Linked DNA regions of Hyphomicrobium denitrificans ATCC 51888. The protein of the gene in region 1 binds, or shares a complex with, the protein of each later gene. Links are inferred from orthologs where the notes say so. Each region holds a gene or a part of one and is shown in the gene's direction. Other genes may lie near its edges. The genes, in order: metK and groL.

What was found.
Region 2: the proteins of metK (region 1) and groL are in contact, whole or in part, in a cryo-EM structure (PDB 8P4O), measured with the Escherichia coli proteins. The link is inferred for Hyphomicrobium denitrificans ATCC 51888 from one-to-one orthologs.

The regions. Positions count from the first base shown.
Region 1 is NC_014313.1:3,565,306-3,569,578, forward strand. Bases 1,297-4,248 are described here. They hold metK (methionine adenosyltransferase), read left to right. Parts: upstream 1,297-2,139; coding sequence 2,140-3,357; downstream 3,358-4,248. Other genes in these bases: lnt (apolipoprotein N-acyltransferase), read left to right, coding at 1,297-1,362; HDEN_RS17290 (helix-turn-helix domain-containing protein), read left to right, coding at 1,474-1,938; trmB (tRNA (guanosine(46)-N7)-methyltransferase TrmB), read left to right, coding at 3,442-4,233. In the rest of the region: more of lnt, read left to right, coding at 1-1,296. UniProt on the Escherichia coli protein: Catalyzes the formation of S-adenosylmethionine (AdoMet) from methionine and ATP.
Region 2 is NC_014313.1:2,589,881-2,606,999, reverse strand. The notes cover bases 7,563-10,482. They hold groL (chaperonin GroEL), read left to right. Parts: upstream 7,563-8,159; coding sequence 8,160-9,806; downstream 9,807-10,482. Other genes in these bases: HDEN_RS12550 (DUF7282 domain-containing protein), read right to left, coding at 9,973-10,410; groES (co-chaperone GroES), read left to right, coding at 7,800-8,114. In the rest of the region: HDEN_RS12595 (methylmalonyl-CoA mutase family protein), read right to left, coding at 1-483; HDEN_RS12590 (helicase HerA-like domain-containing protein), read left to right, coding at 707-2,143; HDEN_RS12585 (DUF4236 domain-containing protein), read left to right, coding at 2,268-2,564; HDEN_RS12580 (patatin-like phospholipase family protein), read right to left, coding at 2,577-3,926; HDEN_RS12575 (cyclic nucleotide-binding and patatin-like phospholipase domain-containing protein), read right to left, coding at 4,064-5,899; HDEN_RS12570 (superoxide dismutase), read right to left, coding at 5,986-6,576; HDEN_RS12565 (H-NS histone family protein), read left to right, coding at 7,060-7,389; HDEN_RS12545 (hypothetical protein), read left to right, coding at 10,750-11,601; HDEN_RS12540 (hypothetical protein), read left to right, coding at 11,781-11,963; HDEN_RS12535 (class I SAM-dependent methyltransferase), read right to left, coding at 11,987-12,631; HDEN_RS12530 (BtaA family protein), read right to left, coding at 12,642-13,886; HDEN_RS12525 (UDP-2,3-diacylglucosamine diphosphatase), read right to left, coding at 13,931-14,743; HDEN_RS12520 (hypothetical protein), read right to left, coding at 14,872-15,105; HDEN_RS12515 (CCA tRNA nucleotidyltransferase), read right to left, coding at 15,198-16,454; HDEN_RS12510 (hypothetical protein), read right to left, coding at 16,458-16,754; HDEN_RS12505 (CoA pyrophosphatase), read right to left, coding at 16,751-17,119.

The DNA.
Region 1 (4,273 bases):
GTCGGGGAAGCGTTTCTCGTCGAAGCGGATAAGTTCGCGTGGCTGCTGCCGTTCGCGGTGACGCTGCTGCCCGCCGGTCTCGCGCTCTTCTGGGCCGCAGCGGCGGCGCTGGCGCGTAGATTCTGGCTGCCGGGTCTGGCGCGGGTTTTCGTGTTTGCGATTGCGCTCGGCGTCGTCGAATGGCTGCGCGGACATGTTCTGACGGGGTTTCCGTGGAACGTGCTCGGTTATGCGCTGACGTACCCGCTGCCGCTGATGCAAAGCGCGGCGCTGTTCGGAGCCTATGGGCTGACCGCGATCGCCGCTTTCGTCTTTCCAGCGCCTTTGGTGATGATGGCGGACCGGGACGAGCGGCTGCGTTTCGCGGACGTTGCACGCGCGATCGCCGTGGGTGTTGGTCCGATCGCCGCGCTTTGCCTTTACGGCGCTTGGCGGCTTTCAGCGCCGGAAGCCTTCGTTCCCGACGTCAAGCTGCGCATCGTTCAACCGAGCGTGCCACAGCGCGAGAAATGGATGGCGGAGTACCAGCGCCGTATCTTCAACGATCACATCGCGCTGTCGCTCGCCAACCCGAAGGGCGAAACGGATTCGCTCGCGGGGATTACGCATCTCGTCTGGCCGGAAGCGGCGATGCCGTTCTTTCCGCTGGAGACGCCGGCAGCGCTCGACATGCTCGCGGCGATGCTACCGCAGGGCACGACGCTCATCACGGGCGGGATCCGGCACGATCCGCCGCTCGGGTCCGACCGGCGTCTGCTTCCGGGGACGCGCGTTCTGAACAGCATTCTCGTATTCAACGAGGCGGCGAAGGTCGATGCCGTCTACGACAAGATCAAGCTCGTGCCGTTCGGCGAATATGTGCCCATGGAATCGGCGCTGTCGCACATCGGCATCGAGAAGCTGACGCACGGGCGCGGCGCGTTTGGCGAGGGCGTTACGCCGCGGCCGCTGATGACTATTCCCGGGCTGCCGCCAGCGCTGGGGCTCGTCTGTTATGAAGCATTGTTCGGCGGCGACGTCGTGCAGGGTGCGGCACGCCCGGGCGTGCTCCTCAACGTCACGAATGACGGCTGGTTCGGGCAGTCGACGGGTCCTTACCAGCACTTCCACCAATCCCGCATCCGCGCGGTGGAAGAAGGTGTTCCGCTGATCCGCGCCGCCAATAACGGGATTTCGGCTGTCGTCGATCCCTACGGCCGGGCGCTGCAGACGCTCGGTCTCGACGTCCGTGGCATCATCGATAGCGGCCTTCCGCAGGCATTGACGCCGCCGGTCTACGCGAGGGCGGGAGACTGGATGCTAGCGCTCGTCCTTGCGGCATTTTCGATGATGGCGGCCATTTCCGCTAAATTGCGCCGTTAATCAAGGATTTGCGGGCAACTTGTCACGGCATCGCTCGGCGATTGACCTTGGTCATGCGTACACCTAGGAAGTGTGCAAGCTATCTTGGGTTTTACTGTTGGCTGTAGAGCGATGGCGGACGACATTTTGATCGTAGAAGAATCAAGCGAGGAAGTTGCACGCGGATCGCGCCGTGCTAACCCCATGGACGTTCACGTCGGCTCGCGCGTCCGACTGCGCCGCATGTTGCTTGGAATGAGCCAGGAAAAGCTCGGCGAGCATCTGGGTCTCACATTCCAGCAGGTTCAGAAATACGAGAAGGGCGTGAATCGCATTGGCGCCAGTCGTCTTTTCGATCTGGCGAAGGTGCTCGGCGTTCCCGTGCAATTTTTCTATGACGAAGCACCGTCGGGTGTGCAGACGACAGGCAATGTGATTGCAGGCTTCGCGGAGCAGCCCGGCGAAAGCTACGTCGTCGATTTCCTCGGGACACGCGAAGGGCTGGAACTGAACAAAGCTTTTGCGCGGATTTCCGATCCGAAGGTTCGCCGCTCGATCGTCGATCTCGTGCGTTCGCTCGCGGGCGAGGAGAGCTGAGCAAAGCCGCGCGTCCGGTATTGCGACGCGGCTTGCGAATTTCGCGAATAGCATTCGGTCGTGGATCGGACGAACGGCTTCAGGTCCGTGAACTTGACCGCGAAAGCTAGGACTGCGACAAACCGGCGCTTTTCCGAAGGTCGGCACCTGCTACATCGGCTCTGCCTTCCGTTAGGCACATCGGAAGCAAGTTCCTTCAACATGGGGGCCAAAGTGGCGCGAAAGTCTTTCCTCTTCACAAGCGAGTCCGTTTCCGAGGGCCACCCGGACAAAGTCTGCGACCGTATCTCGGATGAAGTCGTCGATGCGTTCTATCGCGAAGGCCAGAAAGAAGGCCTCGATCCGTGGAGCATCCGCGCTGCCTGCGAGACCATGACGACGACCAATCGCGTCATCATCGCCGGTGAATCGCGCGGGCCGCGCGACGTGACGGTTGCGGCGATCGAAGCCATCACACGCAACGCCATCAAGGACATCGGCTACGAGCAGGATGGCTTCCATTGGGCGAACTGCAATATTGAAGTCCTGCTGCATTCGCAGTCGTCCGACATTGCACAGGGCGTCGACGCCAAGCAGCCGACGAACCAGGAAGAAGGCGCGGGCGATCAGGGCATCATGTTCGGATATGCCTGCAACGAGACGCCGGAGCTGATGCCGGCGCCGATCTACTATGCGCACAAAATTCTTTTCGATCTCGCAGCGGCGCGGAAGGGCAAAGTCGGCGATGCCGCGAAGCTCGGTCCGGATTCGAAGAGCCAGGTGACGGTGCGTTACGAAGACGGCAAGCCGGTCGGCGTGACGCAGATCGTCGTCTCGCACCAGCACATCGACGAAGAGCTCAGCTCGCGTCAGGTGCGCGAGATCGTCGAGCCCTACGTTCACAAGGCGCTGCCCGAGGGCTGGATCGGCAAGGATACGATCTGGCACATCAACCCGACGGGCAAGTTTTTCATCGGCGGTCCGGACGGCGACACCGGTCTCACGGGGCGCAAGATCATCGTCGATACGTACGGTGGCGCGGCTCCGCACGGCGGCGGTGCGTTCTCTGGCAAGGACCCGACGAAGGTCGACCGTTCGGCGGCATATGCTGCGCGCTATCTCGCGAAGAACGTCGTTGCGTCGGGGATCGCGGATCGCTGCACGATCCAGCTCGCTTATGCGATCGGTGTCGCGAAGCCGCTGTCGATCTACGTCGATACGCATGGCACCGGCAAAGTCGACGAAGCTGTGATCGAAGCGGCTCTCGGCAACGTCATGGATCTGACGCCGCGAGGCATTCGCGCGCATCTCGATCTCAACAAGCCGATTTATGCACGGACGTCGGCCTACGGTCATTTCGGACGTCCGGCTGACAAGGACGGCGGCTTCTCGTGGGAGCGCACCGACCTCGCGCCGAAGATCGCCAAGGCCGTCGGCTAAGGACATCGGTAAGTTCGCTTAACGGAAACGGCTGCGAAAGCGGCCGTTTTTCTTGGTTCTCAGTCGATCTATTGACCTCACTCCATGGCTGGGCGTGGCCCGGCCATCCAGAGCCAAGGCGATAACGTTCATAACTTAACCCTGGATGGCCGCCTCAAGGGCGGCCATGACGTGGGTGGAATGGTGGCGCAGGTCGTGACTGGCGACGTTGACGAAAACGACGATCACGAGCGTGAGCTTCGATCCTACGGGCGGCGCCGGGGGCGAAAGCCGAGCGCGCGTCAGGCGGCGCTGTTGCGTGACGTGCTTCCGCGCGTCGCTGTCGATCCGCAGGCATTACCCGAGGCAGTTCATACATGGCTCGAGATCGGCTTCGGCGGCGGCGAGCATTTGCTGGAGCAGGCGCGGCGCAATCCGCAGGCTCTGCTCATCGGCTGCGAGCCGTATGAGGATGGCGTCATCAAGGTGCTGACAGCCATCGAGGACGACGGCCTCAAAAACATCCGCGTTCACATGGGCGACGTGCGCGACGTGCTGCGTCAACTGGCGCCGGGCTCGCTCGATCGTGCGTTCGTTCTGTTTCCGGACCCGTGGCCGAAGCGGAAGCACCGAAAGCGGCGGCTGGTTAATTCTTCGTTGCTCGATCTGCTGGCGCGGGTGCTGAAGTCCAATGCCGAGCTTCGGATCGCGACAGATATCGGCGATTATGCGCGGACGATGCTCGAGGCTTTCCAGCATGAACCGCGCTTTATTTGGCAGGCCGAAGGACCCGACGATTGGCGCGTGCAACCCGCCGACTGGGTCGAAACCAAATACGAATCCAAGGCCGCCGAGGCCGGGCGGCGACGCTATTATTTCCGCTTTTTGAGGGCCTGAGGGCGTTCGAGAGCCTTGCGCGTTGGCTCGACTTCGCCTA
Region 2 (17,119 bases), 970 kb from region 1 along the record:
CAGCGCCAGTGCCGCATCGAAGAACGCGTCGCCCGCGACGAGCACGATCGGGCAGACGTCCAACAGCACGCCGTCGAGCGCAGCGCCGAGCGCTTCTTTCGTCGCCGCGAGCCCGTTGCCGAAGCCGACTTGCAGGCCGATCGACGTCACGCCACCAGCCAGATCTTCAAGGATGGCGGTGTTCGCTGCCTTGGGATCGCTTTCGATGTGGAACGTCCGGATGTCCCAACCGCCGCTGACCGCCTTCGTGCCGCGCGTGAACGGCGCCTGCCCAGGTAGCGCCTCGGCGGCGCTCGCAAGCGCGTCGGCGCGTGTATAGAGCGGATCGATCTTCAGCCCGTCGGCCGTCCGCCGGACGAGCCGCTTCTCGAAATCGGCACCTTTGAGTGCCTTATCGACGAGCGCGCGCCATTGTTCGACCTTGGCGGCGGGAAATCCTTCCGCAAGGTGCGTTTCGTTCGTCTCGGAGGGCGAGCGGCTCATTCGATCGGGCTCCTGGAGCGCAGTGGACTAAGGTGAAAATATTCGCCCCGGTATACCCGGTCGAGAGCCCCGCGCGAGCCCGAATTTTGGCCTCCGGCGTGGCCCAATTGCCGCGCGCGCTCCGTCGCCACCTCCTATCGCGTTTGCCTCGATCCGGATGCCGTGGCATCTGGAGCCAGCTGGCCCGCGAGTCGGCGCCATTTAGGGATTGCGAGGGTCGCACATGACTGGAAAGTCCGGCACACCGGGGTCTCAATCGGCCATCGCCGATCCCCGCGACTACGTGCAGGATGGGGCCGTCCTCATCGGTGTCAGCAAGTCCGGCCACGAGCCGGCGGCCGAAACCCTCGAACTGTCGCTCGCCAACCGCCACGGCCTCGTGACAGGCGCCACCGGCACCGGCAAGACGGTAACTCTGCAGGTCCTGGCTGAGGGCTTTTCCGCCGCCGGCGTGCCGGTCTTCGCTGCCGACATCAAAGGCGATCTGTCCGGCATCGCGATGACGGGCACTCAGGCCCCGAAGCTCGTCGCGCGCGCCGCCGAAATCGGCATCAACAACTACGGCAACGCAGCGTTCCCCACGGTGTTCTGGGATATCTTCGGTGACGCTGGCCATCCCGTGCGCGCCACGGTGCAGGAAATGGGACCGCTACTCCTCTCGCGCCTGATGGAGCTGACCGAGCCGCAGGAAGGCGTCTTGAACATCGCCTTCCGCTGGGCGGCCGACGAGCGCGAAGCCGGCGATAGGAACATGACGATCCTCGATCTCAAAGATTTGCGCTCCGTCATCGATGAGATGGGCAAGCGCGCCTCGGAGATCAGAAGCAAATACGGCCACGTCGCGACGTCGACCGTCGGCGTCATCCAGCGCCGCCTTCTGGTGCTCGAAGAACAGGCCGCCGACAAATTTTTCGGCGAGCCGGCGCTCGACATCATGGATTTCATCAAGACGACGCCCGATGGGCGCGGCGTCGTCAATATTCTTGCCGCCGAGAAACTGATGGACACGCCGCGTCTCTATTCGACGTTCCTGCTCTGGCTGCTGACAGAACTGTTCGAAAAGCTGCCCGAGGTTGGCGATCTCGACAAGCCGAAGCTCGTGTTCCTGTTCGACGAGGCGCACCTTCTCTTCAACGAGGCGCCGAAGGCCGTGCTCGAACAGATCGAGCGCGTCACGCGCCTCATCCGCTCTAAGGGCGTTGGCGTTTACTACGTGACGCAGAGCCCCGCCGACGTGCCCGACCGTGTTTCGGCTCAGCTCGGCAACCGCATCCAGCACGCGCTTCGCGCCTTCACGCCGAAGGAGCAGAAGGCGATTCGCGCTGCGGCTCAGACCTTCCGCTCCAACCCCGCCATCGACACCGAACGCGCGATTCAGGAGCTTAAGGTGGGTGAGGCCCTCGTCTCTCTGCTTCACGGTAAGGGCGAGCCGTCGATGGTCGAGCGGACCCTGATCCGCCCGCCGATGTCGCGGGTGGGTCCGCTGACGCCCGAAGAGCGCGCGTCCCTCGTGGAAGCGGATAAAGCCAATTTCAGCAAGTATCGCCAAACTCTCGACCGCGAATCGGCTTACGAGCGGCTTCAGTCCCGCAATACGTTCGGCGGCCAGATCAAAGAGAAACTATCGAAATTCCCTAATATCTTCGGTTTCAAGAAATGACCTGCCAACTCTGTTGAAAGTAACAGTTGGACTCATTAGTTTTTCTTAGATTCGCGGATTTTGGGCCGCCCGCGGCGTGGGCCGAGAATTGAAGCGCCGGTTCCGGCGACGAGGAGAGCAGCACATGGGCTATTTCCGCTTCCGCAAAACATTCAGCATTTTGCCTGGCGTGCGCATCAATCTCAGCAAGACCGGCGTCAGCTCGAGCATTGGCGGCAACGGCGCGACGGTCAACGTCGGCAAGAACGGGCCGATGGTGACGCTCGGCATTCCCGGCACTGGCCTCAGCTATCGTACCCCGGTCGGTCTCGCGCTGGTGCTCATTTTGCTGGCGGTCGCAGCCATCGCGGGCCTTGCGTATCTCTTCGCTCCCGAAACGGTCCGCACGCTCCTGCACTGGTGGCAGCCGCGATGGTTCTGAGCGTTGCCGTCCTTACGGTGCTGACTGTACTGAGCTTTGCCAGCCGGAATTAGCAGCCACTTTATTCGCGCTCGCCTTGCTCGCTTGGGGCTTCGCCAAGGAAGGCGCTGCGCCGAGTTCGGGAATTCGCGCCTTCGCAGGCGCGTTGGATTGATAACGGACGCCGACCGGCGCCTGCCCCGGCGGCGATTTCAGCCAGATGTTTCGGCGGCCTTCCCGGATACCTTCCTCGTAAAGGGCTGTCTGGTACTTCGGATCGTAAATCTGGGTCGTCTTGAAGTCGAACGATGCCGGAACCGACATGAAGTTGAAGTCTGCACCCGCGTCGAGCGCGATCCGATAGATATGATACAGCTCGCCCTGGTTCTGGCTCTTGATCAGCGTCGAAATCGCCCGTGACGCGATTTGCAAGGTCGTCGCCTTGACGACTTCCTGCTCCGGCGATGCCTTGCCATTCTTGATGATGAAAAATCTGCGGATCGGCGGCTTGGGATAAAGGGAGTCGAATGCCTGCAGCGGCGCTTCCGCGGGCAGGACGAAAACCTCGCGCGTCGTGCCGCCGTCGACGTGCAGCTCGTCGTACATCTTGCCGTCCGCCTCGACCTCGATCTTGACGGGTGGGAATGCCGCCGGAATGGCAGCCGATGCCAGGATCACACTACGGAACAGCTCGATCGCGCGCGGCGATCTGCTGAGCGCGATTTCGCCCATGTTCCAGACCACGGGCCGCTGCGCGTCGAGATTCGTCGTCAGCACCATCAGGATGCGGCCGCGTCTGTACTGCGCAGCGATACGGTCGAGAAATTCGCGGTCGACGTAATGCGCGATCAGTTCCTGCAGCGGCGTCGTATCGGCGAGCGCCGGGCCGCCGAACAGCGCCGGCAGCAGTTGCGTGGTGATGACTTCGTTCTGCTTGTACTGCGTCCAGATCGCTTTCAGCTTTTCGTCTTCCGACGGTCCGAGATACGCGAACGGAGCGATGATGGCGCCGGCGCTGACACCGGTGACGATCTCAAATTCTGGACGGTCGCCGCGCTTGCTCCATCCCGCGAGAACGCCCGCGCCGAACGCTCCGTCGGAACCGCCGCCGGAAAGTGCGAGCGTTTCGATCAATGGACGACCGTCGATGCGCTTGGCGCTGCGGGCGATTGGCGGCATGTGCGCCGTGCGGCGCTTGATTTCCGCAATCGGATTTTTGGGAACTTCATCAGCCCAGAAACGCACGCCGTGCATGTTGGGGATTTCGGCTTCCAGTGCGAGCCTGGCGTCGCTGATGCCGTTACGCGGAATGGTCGCCGCGCAGCCCGTCAGGCAAAGCGAGAACGCCAACACCACGCCGACACAGAGCCTCGCCCTGTACACTGAATACCTCCGGACCCGAAAAACCCTCTAATAGCGCAAATGTTTTAAGGCACCCTCAAGGCCGGGGCAACGCGCGAGTGCCGCCGTGAGTACAACCTCTTGGCGCTGTGGCGTTCCGACGACGGTTGGAGGCTGCTTCAGTGTCCGGAGGACAAAAAGAGCGGCAAACCCCGCGTTTCGATCGCGTTTCGAGTGTACGTGTACGCCCCGGTCATGATCTCGGAGTGACGCCGCCAGTCGAGCGCGCCCATTCCGGGAGGGGTTGGGGGCACGAGAAGCCAATCGTCGGCCGTCAGGTGCCGTTCGAAATGCCCGCGATTGGCCATCAGGCTCCGCACAAGGACGGTCGCGGCCGAAGGAGCGTGCGGCGTCCTGCCGGTGCTCCGCGGATTCAAAAGCTGCCAGATCAGCTCGCGGCGCTTTGGAAGCGACGCGTAGTCGACCGGGAACTGCTGCCTGTCACCCGTGTCAAAACTCACGACGACGTTCGGCCCGCGCTTCAGACGGTGCATCGTATCGATCGGCACGTTGGCAATCACCGACCCATCGACGAGCATTCGTCCATCGTCGGTGTAAAATGGTGGCAGCAGGCCAGGGATCGCCGCGCTCGCGCGAATGGCCTGCCAAAGACTGCCCCGGCGATGAACTTCCGGTTCGTAGGCGGTCAGATCGGCCGAGACAGCGAAATACGGCTTCCACAAATCCTCGATGCGGACGGCGCCGTATTCCTTTTCGAGGTGATGATCGAAGTGCGCATGATCGAGCAGGCTGTAGCGAGGCACCGTATAGCGCGCCATCGCGCGGCCTTCGATGAACATGCGATGCACGCCTGCGTCGATGTCCAGGGGATCGGCATCCTGCGCGATCGCCGCCGCCATCGCCGCGCCGCCCGACGTTCCGCCGATGAGATCGAAACCGACGCCGGCTTCGCGAAACGCCTGGTAGATTCCAACGTGTGCCGCGCAGTACGCACCGCCGCCGCAGGCGACGAAGCCCAAGGCTTCGCCAACGATGAACCGCCAGAGGCGCGCCACGTCTTCGCTGTCGCCGAGCGCAACATGATGGTGCATGGCGGGCTCGCGGCCGACGAGCCAATGCCGCGTGCCTTGCACGATCCCCTTGCGGCGATGAACGATGGCCATTCGTCGTGAGTGCGGCGGGTGCAGCGTCAGCGCGAACGCTTCCAACGCGCCGAGCGGCACGGCGCATCCGATCGGATCATCCGATGACGCCGCGACGAGCAGCAATTCGTCGGCCTGGCGAATGCATTTCGCGCTCCACGCGGTCGGTTCGCGATCAGCGATGAAAACGACTGTAGAATAGCGGGTTTCGAGTTCGTTCAACGCCGCCGTCAGATCCTCATCGTCGCGCGGATCGCGTCCCAGCACATCGCGCAGCGTCTCGCGTGTTGCGATGACCGTGCCGGGACGTGCAGCTGCGATGCTCGCGAAATCGCGTAGGAATTGAGGATCGATTTGCACATCCGCGCATCCGACGACAGCAAGCGTTCGAGGCCGCGGGCGCGGAACATTAACGCCGATGTCGCGACGGAGATCGGCGTGCAGTCGCGTTTGCATAGCAAGACGCTCTGCGAGCGTCGCGGTGAGCGCGGCCCAGATCGCAGGCGACGCCTCGGATATCGAATTGAAGTCATCGCGCGTCAGTCGCACGACGACACCGTCGCGGATCGCTCGCACGGTCGCTGTTCGCGCGCCGCCGGTAAAAAATGCGATCTCGCCGATCGTCGATCCGTGCGTGATTTCCGCGACCGGTTCGTCATGCCCGTCGATCTCGACGGCAAATCGGCCGGATACGACGACATGCAGCGCGTCGGCGATTTCGCCTTGCCGGACGACGCAGTCTCCATGCCTCACGGATACGGGCTGCAGCCGTTCCTCGAGCGAACGCAAAACGTTCGGAGGCAAATCCCGAAACGTGGTGACGCTCGAAAGAGAGAAGGGCTTAAACGACATCGGGGCGCCGCATGGCAGACCTTTTGAGCCTTATACCATACCGGCGCCCCGGGAATCATAAGAAGCAAATGAGAACGCGAGGGGAGTTAACCCGCCAGCGCTTCGACATGCTCCCAATTCACGAGATTGTCGAACCACGCTTCGAGGTATTTCGGGCGCGCATTGCGATAATCGATGTAATAGCTGTGCTCCCAGACATCGACGCCGAGGATCGGCTTCGCGCCGTGCATTAGCGGATTCTCGCCATTGGGAGTCTTCTGAACGTTGAGTTTTCCGTCTTTGATAACAAGCCAGGCCCAGCCCGATCCGAATTGGCCTTTGCCGGCCTCGATGAAATCGCCGCGAACCTTGTCGAAACCGCCATAGCCGTCGACCAGCTTTTCAATCTTGCCGGGAAGCTTTTTACCGCCACCACCCTTCTTCATCCACTGCCAGAAGTGCAGGTGGTTCCAATGCTGGCCGACGTTGTTGATGATGCCTGCATTCTTATCGGCATACGCATTCTTGCAGATATCTTCGAGCGACTGGCCCTCGTATTTGGAGCCGGCCAAAAGCTTGTTGCCGTTATCGACGTACGCGAGGTGGTGCTTGTCGTGGTGAAATTCGAGCGTTTCGGCGGACATGAACGGCGTCAGGGCGTCGTAAGCATACGGAAGATCGGGAAGTTTCAGTGTCATGAAAGGCCACTCATCCATTGGGTTAAAGGTAGCGCGACGCAGGAAAGTAGCTTTTGAGAGGAGTCAACACAAGCTAGCGATAACGCCTGCATCCGCCCTCGGGTTCCACGGATCGAAATTTTTTCCGATCGCAGGTCCATATGGTCGTTAGTCGGTCATTTTCCAGGATTCAGGCAATAGATTTGCGCACCGCAGAGCGCCGAACGAACGCAACGCTGTTTAATTCCGATTTTAGAAATTAGATCTTATGAACCAATAAAGCTTGCCCGCATTATAAAATGCTGCGACGTAGTAATGCCGGTTCTGATGTTTAAATTGGTAAGCACCATCAATTGCCGATAATTCATCGCTGTCCCGGAAGTTCGTATAATATGTATATTGACTTTGCCGCGGGCGTATGAGTTTTCTGCGCCACTTTTCAGACTCCACCATTGGCGGTGGATTTACCAGAGGTTTTGTTTTGTGATGCGAAAGGTAAAAAAAATGGCCGCCGTCAATGTCGACAAGCTTTCACTGAAAGAGCTTATTGATCTTGATGGAAGAGTAAAAAAAGCTCTGGCAATGGCGCGCGATCGCGAGCGGATGGAGATCAAGAAGCGGGTCGCAGATCTCGCGGAGACCCACGGTTTCTCGGTTGCGGAATTGTTCGGCGGAGCCCGCGGCCGCGGACCCGGAAAAACAAAGTCAGTAGGCGTTGCAAAATACGCCAACCCGGAAAACAAACTCGACACCTGGACCGGCCGCGGACGCAAACCCAATTGGGTCGTCGAACGACTGAGGAAGGGTGCCAAGCTCGCCGACTTTGAGATCTGACCGAGCGTCGCACGAGCGGACCGCCGATCTCCCAGAAGGTCGGCGGTCGCTGCCATCACTTCTATATTATCTCTATAGAAACAAAAGCCGTCAGCCGTCTGAATATTTGCGTGCTGCGGCGAAAATTTCCAAAAAATTATCGTTTGCCGGCCACGTTGCGGCCAAGTTGACGGCCGATGCGCTGGGCGCCTGCGCGAACAGTATCTGAAGCGGACGCTAACCCTTCGCCGCGCTGACCCTCCCGAAATTAGCACTCGATCCTTGACAGTGCTATCAACCGCTTCCATATAACCAGCGCGCAGTCACGGGGCGTCGCCAGCCGGGTTCACAAGCTGGGTTCGTCCTGCATGCAACTCCCCGTCGCTGCAAGCATACATCGAATCATCAAGCCAAATCATGAGGTTAGACCCATGGCGTTCCGTCCTCTCCACGACCGCGTGGTCGTGAAACGTATTGAGGAAGAAGCAAAGACTGCAGGCGGGATCATCATCCCCGATACCGCCAAGGAAAAGCCCCAGCAGGGCGAGATCGTTGCCGTCGGTCCGGGTGCCCGTGACGAGGCTGGCAAGGTCAACGCCCTCGACGTCAAGGTCGGCGACCGCGTTCTGTTCGGCAAGTGGTCGGGCAGCGAAGTGAAGATCGACGGCGAGGACCTCCTCATCATGAAGGAGAGCGACATCCTCGGAATTCTCGAAGTGACGGCCAAGAAAAAAGCCGCCGCTTAATTTCCTTCCCCTCCGAAGCATCAGTTAAATTCAGGAGTTGCTTAGATGGCAGCTAAAGACGTCAAATTTGCTCAAGACGCACGTGAGCGCATGCTCCGTGGCGTCGACATCCTCGCCAACGCGGTGAAGGTCACCCTCGGTCCGAAGGGCCGCAACGTCGTCATCGAAAAGTCGTTCGGCGCCCCGCGCATCACGAAGGACGGCGTGACGGTCGCGAAGGAAATCGAGCTCGAAGACAAGTTCGAGAACATGGGCGCGCAGATGCTCAAAGAGGTCGCGTCGAAGACGGCCGATCTCGCAGGTGACGGCACGACGACGGCAACGGTTCTCGCTCAGGCCATCGTCCGCGAAGGCGCGAAGTCGGTTGCAGCCGGTTCCAACCCGATGGATCTGAAGCGCGGCGTCGATCTTGCCGTTCAGGCCATCATAGATGACCTCAAGACCAACTCGAAGAAGGTCACGAAGGATCAGATCGCTCAGGTTGGCACGATCTCGGCCAACGGCGACGAAGTCGTCGGCAAGAAGATCGCTGAAGCGATGGACAAGGTCGGCTCGGAAGGCGTCATCACGGTCGAGGAATCCAAGACCCTCGATTTCGAACTCGATGTCGTCGAAGGCATGCAGTTCGATCGCGGCTATCTCTCGCCGTACTTCATCACCAACGCTGACAAGATGATCGCTGAACTTGAGAGCCCCTACATTCTCATCCACGAGAAGAAGCTTTCGGGTCTGCAGGCGATGCTTCCGGTCCTCGAAGCCGTCGTCCAGTCGGGCAAGCCCCTCCTGATCATCGCTGAAGACGTCGAAGGCGAAGCGCTCGCGACGCTCGTCGTCAACAAGCTGCGCGGCGGCCTCAAGGTTGCAGCCGTCAAGGCTCCGGGCTTCGGCGATCGCCGCAAGGCCATGCTCGAGGACATCGCTGTCCTGACGGGCGGCACGGTGATCTCGGAAGATCTCGGCATCAAGCTTGAGACCGTGACGCTCGACATGCTCGGCCGCGCCAAGAAGGTGACGATCGACAAGGAGAACACCACGATCGTCGACGGTTCGGGCAAGAAGGGCGACATCGAAGCCCGCGTGAAGCAGATCAAGGCGCAGATCGAGGAAACGACCTCGGACTACGACCGCGAGAAGCTGCAGGAGCGTCTTGCGAAGCTGGCTGGCGGCGTGGCCGTCATCAAGGTCGGCGGCGCAACGGAAGTTGAAGTCAAAGAGCGCAAGGACCGCGTCGACGACGCGCTGCACGCAACCCGCGCAGCCGTTGAAGAAGGCATCGTTCCTGGCGGTGGCGTTGCACTGCTTCGCGCCGCGAAGTCGCTCGACGCCTTGAAGCCCGAGAACGACGATCAGAAGGTCGGCATCAACATCGTCCGCAAGGCGCTGCAGGCTCCGGCCCGCCAGATCGCTACGAACGCGGGTGAGGATGGTTCGGTCATCGTCGGCAAGATCCTCGAGAACTCGAAGTACGCGTACGGCTACAATGCGCAGTCGCACGAGTACGGCGATCTCTACGCCCAGGGCGTCATCGACCCGACGAAGGTCGTGCGTTGCGCGCTGCAGGACGCAGCCTCGGTTTCGGGCCTTCTGATCACGACGGAAGCCATGATCGCCGACGTGCCGAAGAAGGACGCCGGCCATTCGCACGGCGCGCCTGGCGGCGGCATGGGCGGCATGGGCGGAATGGACTTCTAATTTGATTGCGCCGGGCGACTCCCCTTCGGGGAGCCGGCCGCCCGGCGCGTCGATCCTCGCCTACGCAATATTTTCGCGCCTTCCGGCCGGCTCTTCGGAGAAGAGTCGGAAGGCGCAAATAAAAAAGCCCCGCAGTCGCTGCGGGGCTTTTCTATTTTAAGGTCTGTTATTGGACGACGAACTCGTTCGTCGAGGGAAGAGGCCCTTTGCCCCAATAAGACGTCGCGTTCGCACGATCGAACGTCGCGCCGTCGCCCTTGGCTTGATAGAGCGAGACCCAAAGCGGGCTGCCTTGCTTCACTTCACCCGAAATCGGGATTTTCACGTCGCGATGGTCGCCCGCGGTGAGGGCCATCGATCCCAACACCGTATTGTCGGGTTTGCCGTGCTGATCGCTTCCGTAGACGACCGCGAAGCTTTTCTGCGGAGCGTAGGCGTAGGTGAGCTTTACGTTCGAACCGTCGAGCTTCTGGTTGAATACAATGACGGATGCGGGAGCGATGGTCGCGTTGCCTCCCTGTTCCTGCATCGCGAAGGCGGGCGCGGTCAGGCTCGCAAGTCCACAGGCAAGCGCAATCACGGAAACACTCAAACGTGCCGGCATAACAGGCTCCTTGTCTCCTGCGGCGTCTCCCATTGAGACTGCCGATACATTCGACTTGGGCGTACCTGAGGCGCGTTCAATCGACGCCGTTGCTGAACTTTCCTCACGATTGCGAGAGTTTTTGTGAGAGCGCTGCGGACCGTCACGCGGCCTCGGCTCGGCGCGACCGCAATTTATAGCTGTGTACAGTTCGCCGCACCTGTTCGGTTTAGTAAATAATTCCTGTACATTTATTCTTGCGCATTACTGCAAAATTCGAAGACGAGCATCCGCATGAACAGTCATGCGCTGATGAAGGGGCGACTTTTTCTCAAAATCCAAGAAGAAAGGGAAGACTAGATGTCGGAAGATATTCTGTCCAAGCTCAAGGAGTTACATCAGGGCGTTCAATCGCGCATTGAGGCCACCTCGGACTGGAAGGCGATGAAAGCGGTCGAACGTGCGATCGGCGATCTGTCAGCCGCTCTGGCACCCGCGGAAGCTGCAATAGTCGAAGAGCAAGCGCCGGAGCAGGCCATTGCTGCTGCGGAAGCAGAAACTGAAGCTCCCGCAGCCGATGAGCCTGCGCCACCTGCAGAGGAAGCGACGGCGGAAGCTACTGCCGAGACCGCCGTCGTCGAAGAACCGGAAGCGGTCGCCGCAGAAGCAACAGCCGAAGAAGCTCCTGCGGAAGCCGCGGCGGAACCAGTGGCGGACGACACAGCATCCGAACAAGCCGCAGCTTCCGAACCGGCAGGGGACGCGACCGCAGACGATTCGGCGCCTGCTGAAGTTGCTGCGGAGGCGGCTGACGCCGAAGCGGTTTCCGATGCGGCGGCTGCTGAAATCGAAGCCGATCCTGTGTCTGAACCGGCTGCGGACGACACGGCATCTGCCGACTCGGCCGAAGCCGCTCCGATAGAGGCAGCGTCAGAGGAGGCAACGTCAGCCGACGATGCACCAGCAGAAGCTTCAGCCGAAGCCGAAGCTCCAGCATCGGCGGAGCCCGTAGCGGAAGCTGCACCGGAATCCGAGGCTGCTCCCGCCGAAGAGGCAGCGGCGGAATCGGATCAGCCTGCGACCGAGCATTCGGCGGAGGCCGACGCACCAGCCGTGTCCGAAATTCCTGCCGAGGACAAGGCTCTCGTCGCTGAGATCGTCGCGAATGGCGCCGGCACTCCGAAACCGGAAGCACCCGCAGCAAATCCTTGATGCACCGCATCTCATTCTGACGCATCCGCTAGGAGCACGCAGAAAGCCCCATCCCGCGGGGCTTTCTTTTATGTCCATCGCGACTCATCGATCACATTTTACTTTCGGGACTTTTCAATCGCGGCTCTAGGAGCCAACCTAAAAGCACTCCGGGACGTCAACCAGAGAGAGGCAAAGCGATGGATGCCGTCGAAATTCAAGCGCACGCGCGACAGCTCTACGAAGCTCATGGTGCAAAAGCGCTGGCAGAGGCCGCACACAGAGTTCGCGAATTCGAAGAGCGCGGCGACAAGCGTCTCGTTGATGACTGGCGGAGAATTCAGTCGGCGCTGCAATTGATGCGCGGTCCGCACGTTAGCTGACGGGTGCCACGCGTCGAAATTTTTCAGCGATTGATCTTCGCCATCGCCGCGTAGCCAAATCGGCCCTGATGGAAAGAGGACACTAAGCCGTGCCGCTCGGCCACGGCGCGTACAACGTCGTGCAAGTTTCGACGCGGCGTCACGCTGAAGTGCGCGAGCCACGCAAGCATTGCCTTGCGCGCGACGTTCGGCATCTCGTCCATCGTTCCGAAGTCGACGACGTGCAACGCGCCGCCCGGCGCCAGCGTTGCGGCTGCCCGATCCAGCACAGCTTCCCACGTCGGAATCATCGACACCGCATATGAAATGAAAATTCGATCGAACGACGAAAGGCCGAACAGTGACTGCGGGTCGAACGCCGTCGCGTCGGCTTGTGCAACTTTGATCCTGTTGCTCTCGCCGCTTTTTGCGATCGAGGCGCGCGCGGTTTTCAGCATCTCCTCCGAGACGTCGAGCCCGAAGAAGCGCGCGTTCTGATAACGCCGCGCCGCGCAGATCAGATTGCGCGCCGTCCCGCAGCCGACTTCCAGCACGGTTCCATTCGCGGGCGGCGTCAGGTCGGCGATCATCTGATCGCGTCCCAGAAGATAATGCCGACGCGTCAGATCATAAATAAAGCGCTGGTGCCGATAGATGACATCCATGGCGCCGGCAGCAGTGTCCGACATCGGCGCTCCGTCAGTCGCGTTTCAGATAAAGGTGGAAGCCGCCGTAGATCGCCGAGCGATCCTTCGCGTGAATTTCAGCGGAGCGCGCCGCATCGTACGTCCAGCGCTCGAGCAGCGCACTCGAAACGCGTCCCGGCAGAATGCTCGGCTCGCCAGCGGTACGGAAAATGACGCGGGCACCCGGACGCGACGTGCGCGTGATCTCGCGCCACAGTGCGTTGAGCGTCGCATCGTCCATCCAATCCTGCGCATCGAGCAGGACATAACGATCGAGGCTTTCGGCGGGTTCGTTCGACAGAAAGCGGATCATGTTGTCATGGACGACGGTCACGCGGTTCGTGCGCGTTTTGACAGCCAGGAAGTTTGCCTTGTCGAGATAAGGCGGGCAGGGACCTTGTCCTTGCGGAGCGTAACGCCGCCCGAACGCCTGCCACGCAAAATAATTGTCCTTGAGATCGAAGCCCGTCGCGAGGCGCTGGGCGCGTTCCTTCAGAACTTCCGACATCGGCCGCGCGCCGTTGTCCGACAGCGCATCGTACTGCACGGGCGGGATGCCGAGCCCGAACAGCGAAGCCCGGTTGGACGTGATCCAGCGCAGCAGTGGATGGTCGAACGCCGGACCGATCTCGCGATCGAAAATCTCGCGCTGCTCGTCGATCGATTGTGCGTCTAGAATGCGCTTCGGATTGGCCCCGAGCATGCGCGCCATGACGTGTCCGCTCGTGATGAAGCGGCCGAGCAGTCCATAGCGGTAGAAATTGCGCGCGAAGCGCGAGATCCGCCGCCGTCCGCTGATGTCGCGGCCGTCCCAATAGGCGCGCGTCTCGGCGTCGAGATGCTGCGCGATCAGATCGCGATAGAGATGCACGTTACGGCGATCGTCGGCGGCGCCGAAAAAGCGATAGAACGTTGCGTGGTTCGGAAGATGCTGAGCGGCGGCGAGCTTCAATTTCAAAAGCGCGATATGCGTCTCGTTGAGATCGATCGCGATGATGCGCGCCGGGTTTCCGGTCAGGTAGCTCATCACGTTGCAGCCGCCGGACGCGATCGTCATCACACGGCTTTGCGGCGTGAATTCCAACGCCTCCATGTCCGCGCGTGGGTCTTCCCAGATCTGCGGATAGACCATCGAGCGGAAAGCAAAGGTGAAAGTTCGTTCGAGAAAGCCCGCCGCGCTCAATGCGCGGTTCTGGTGCACAGCCTCGCTGAGCAGGTCGACGCTGGTCGGTTCGAAGACTTTCGCGGATACGTTCACACACGATCTCCCTGATCGCCGCTTTCGCTACGGCATTTGAATTCTTAGGCGGCCTCGATCAGCCAACGTCCCGACGCGGCCTGCGTCGCGCGCTGACCGATGTGCTCTTTCCATCGGATGATTTCGAATTGGCCGTCGAAGCGCTCGCCGATCGCGGTGCAGCTTTCGACCCAATCCCCGCAATTGAGATAATGAATGCCGTCGATCATACGATTGTTCGCATGATGGATGTGGCCGCAGATGAGACCATCGGCCTCGCGGCGGCGCGCTTCGGAAGCGAGCGCATCCTCGAATTCGCCGATGAAGTTGACGGCGCTTTTGACCTTGAGCTTCAGGAACGCCGATAGCGACCAATGCCCAAGGCCCAGCATGCGCCGCGCGTAATTCAGCGGCACGTTCAAGGCCAGCGCCGCATCGTAAGAACGGTCGCCGAGGAACGCGAGCCAGCGCGCATAACGCACCACGACGTCGAATTCATCGCCGTGCAGAACGAGGTAGCGCTTGCCGTTGGCGCCTTCGTGGATAGCGTCGCGGCGAAGTTCGACGCCGCCGAAGTTCATGCCCGCATAGTCGCGCAGACCGTCGTCGTGATTGCCGGGAATGAAGACGACGCGCGTTCCCTTGCGCGCCTTGCGCAGAAGCTTCTGCAGAACGTCGTTATGACTTTGTGGCCAGTGAGGGCCGCGACGGACTTTCCAGAAATCGACGATGTCGCCGACGAGGTAAAGTTGCTCGCTCTCGACGTAGCGCAGGAAATCGAGAAGGGCTGGCGCTTGCGAATTGCGCATTCCGAGATGGACATCGGAAAGGAATACGGCGCGGTAATTCAGTTCCCCGGATGCGGTCGCGGCGCTCAAGTTCGGCCCCCAATCGCCAAGCTTTTCATGCCAAGCGAAGGACCGGATTCATGTTACACGCGTATGACGGCAGCCTGCGACGCGTCGCGACTGGAGCGGTTAATTTCACTCATATGTGGCGGCGCGACCTAAAATTCAATGCGCTGGAAAATGTGTTCCCAGACGAACAAGAGCGCGGTGTCGACAACGGCAACCATCAGAAATGCGAGAGAGATCGGGTAGGTCGACGATTCGGGCAGCCCGAGTTCAGATCCTCGGGTGGCGACGGCGAGAGCCGCAGTGAGACTGAAAAGTGCGAGAACTGCGAAAACGATCTGAACGTATTTTAGCGAACGAGCACGTTCGTGACGAAAATCATCCATCCGGGCATTCCCCTCGACGCGGTACAAACGAAACCCCGGGCTGGGACCATAAGCACTGTGCTGAGCAGTTTGAAGTAAAATTTAATGCTTTGTTAATGAACTACGTTTGTCGCAAAAGCTTTAAACTTTTCTAATTGCAAGGCGCGATCGGCCGGAAACGCGGCCGCAATCCACCACGTCTCGAACGCCCTCAGAATCTCGCCGACGGACGGGCCCGCTGGTATCCCGAGGGCAAGAACGTCGCTGCCGCTGAAGGGCATCTTCGGCGGGCTCCAGCGGTCCACCAGAAGCGCGCGCTTGCGCCAGGCTGCATCGGTGGCGGCAGCATTCGAGCGCGCCCACGCGACGACTGCGGCCCGTCTAAAGGCCTCGGAGCCGAGACGGTAGAGCGCGGCGCAGGCAGCGGCTTCGGGCTGCGCGGGATCGAGACCCGGATCAAAGCTTGCCGCGGACCGGAGCGCGGACGCTTCGCTGTTGGAAAGGCGAAGCCTCTGCGCCAGCTCATCGACGTCGCCCGGGCCCGAAACGGCGAGCGCCGCCAGTCCGCAGATCACGTCTGGCGGCTGACCGAGGCCGGCTTCGATTGCCTGCAGCCGCGCCAGCCTCTCGGGATGCAAAGTGCCGGGAAGCACGAGCGCCAGAATTTCGCTCTCGTACATGGCCCGAACGACCTCAGCAGCATAGGGCGCCGCGAGCAGCTTCAGGAACTCGGCGCGAATGCGCTCGGCTGCGAGCTTGCTTAGACCTTGCTTGAGCTTGATCGCGGCCGCCAGTCCGTCGACGTCGAGATGGCCTTTGCCGTATTCGGCGCTGAAGCGAAAAAACCGCAGAATACGCAGGTAGTCTTCGCGAATGCGTGCTTCACCATCGCCGATGAAGCGCACGCGCCGCCTGCGAAGGTCGGCAATCCCGCCCATCGGATCGTAGATCGCCCCATCCGGCGCGCAATAAAGCGCGTTGATCGTGAAGTCCCGTCGCTGCGCATCCTCGTCCCACGACTGGGTGAATGCGACGGTCGCATGGCGTCCGTCGGTTTCGATATCGCGCCGAAGCGTCGTGACCTCAAATCCGACGCCATCGGAAACGAGCGTCACCGTGCCGTGCTCGATGCCCGTCGGATGCGCGCCGAGCCCCGCGCGTCGCGCAAGCTCGATGACGGCGTCCGGAACGGCCGGCGTAGCAAGATCGACGTCGATGACTGGGCGATCGATCAGCGTATTGCGAATTGCGCCGCCGACAACGCGAACCTCCGCCTGAGCCGCATCGAATGCCGCGAAAACGTTGCGAAGTGGTTTGGCGTCGAGCCATCCTGCAATGAGGCGCGGACGGGTCGCGGTAAGCTGCGTCATGACTCAAGGTTTTTCGGGTTGCGGTTCCTGCGCGCGAATTGTGCGGTCGGGTTCGAGATTTCTATCGTGCATCGATTGCGGAACATAGACGTCATTCGGCGCATTGGAGGTTCGCGTTGAGAAAGCCACGAGCGTCGTCAGCATGAGCGCAGCACCCGCGATGAACAGCTTGAGCAGCGGCGCATTGCGCATGATTTCGCCGAGCCCTTTCCATTCATCGTCCCGGAATGCCACCCACGCGATGTAGAACAGCGTCGGCAGCAGAAAGAAAAAGATGTTCTCGAAAACGATGCGGATCATGCGCTGAACAGTCTCCGATAAAGCGCGCGGATGATTCCGGCGGTCGCGCCCCAGATATAGCGTTCGCCGTAAGGCATGGCATAGAACCTCCGCTCGTTGCCGCGCCAGGTCCGGCTGTCGATTTTATGGTTGGCTTCGTTCATCAGAAACTGAAACGGCACTTCGAAGATGTCGGCGACTTCCGCCGGATCTGGAACGAGATGAAATCCCGGTCGCACCAGCGCGACGGACGGCGTGATGATGAAACCCGTGCCAGTGCGATACGTCGGGAGATATCCGAGAGGCTCGATGAACGATCCGTCGAGCGCGATTTCCTCCCGTGCCTCCCTGACCGCAGCGGCCATCGGACTCGCATCATCGGTCTC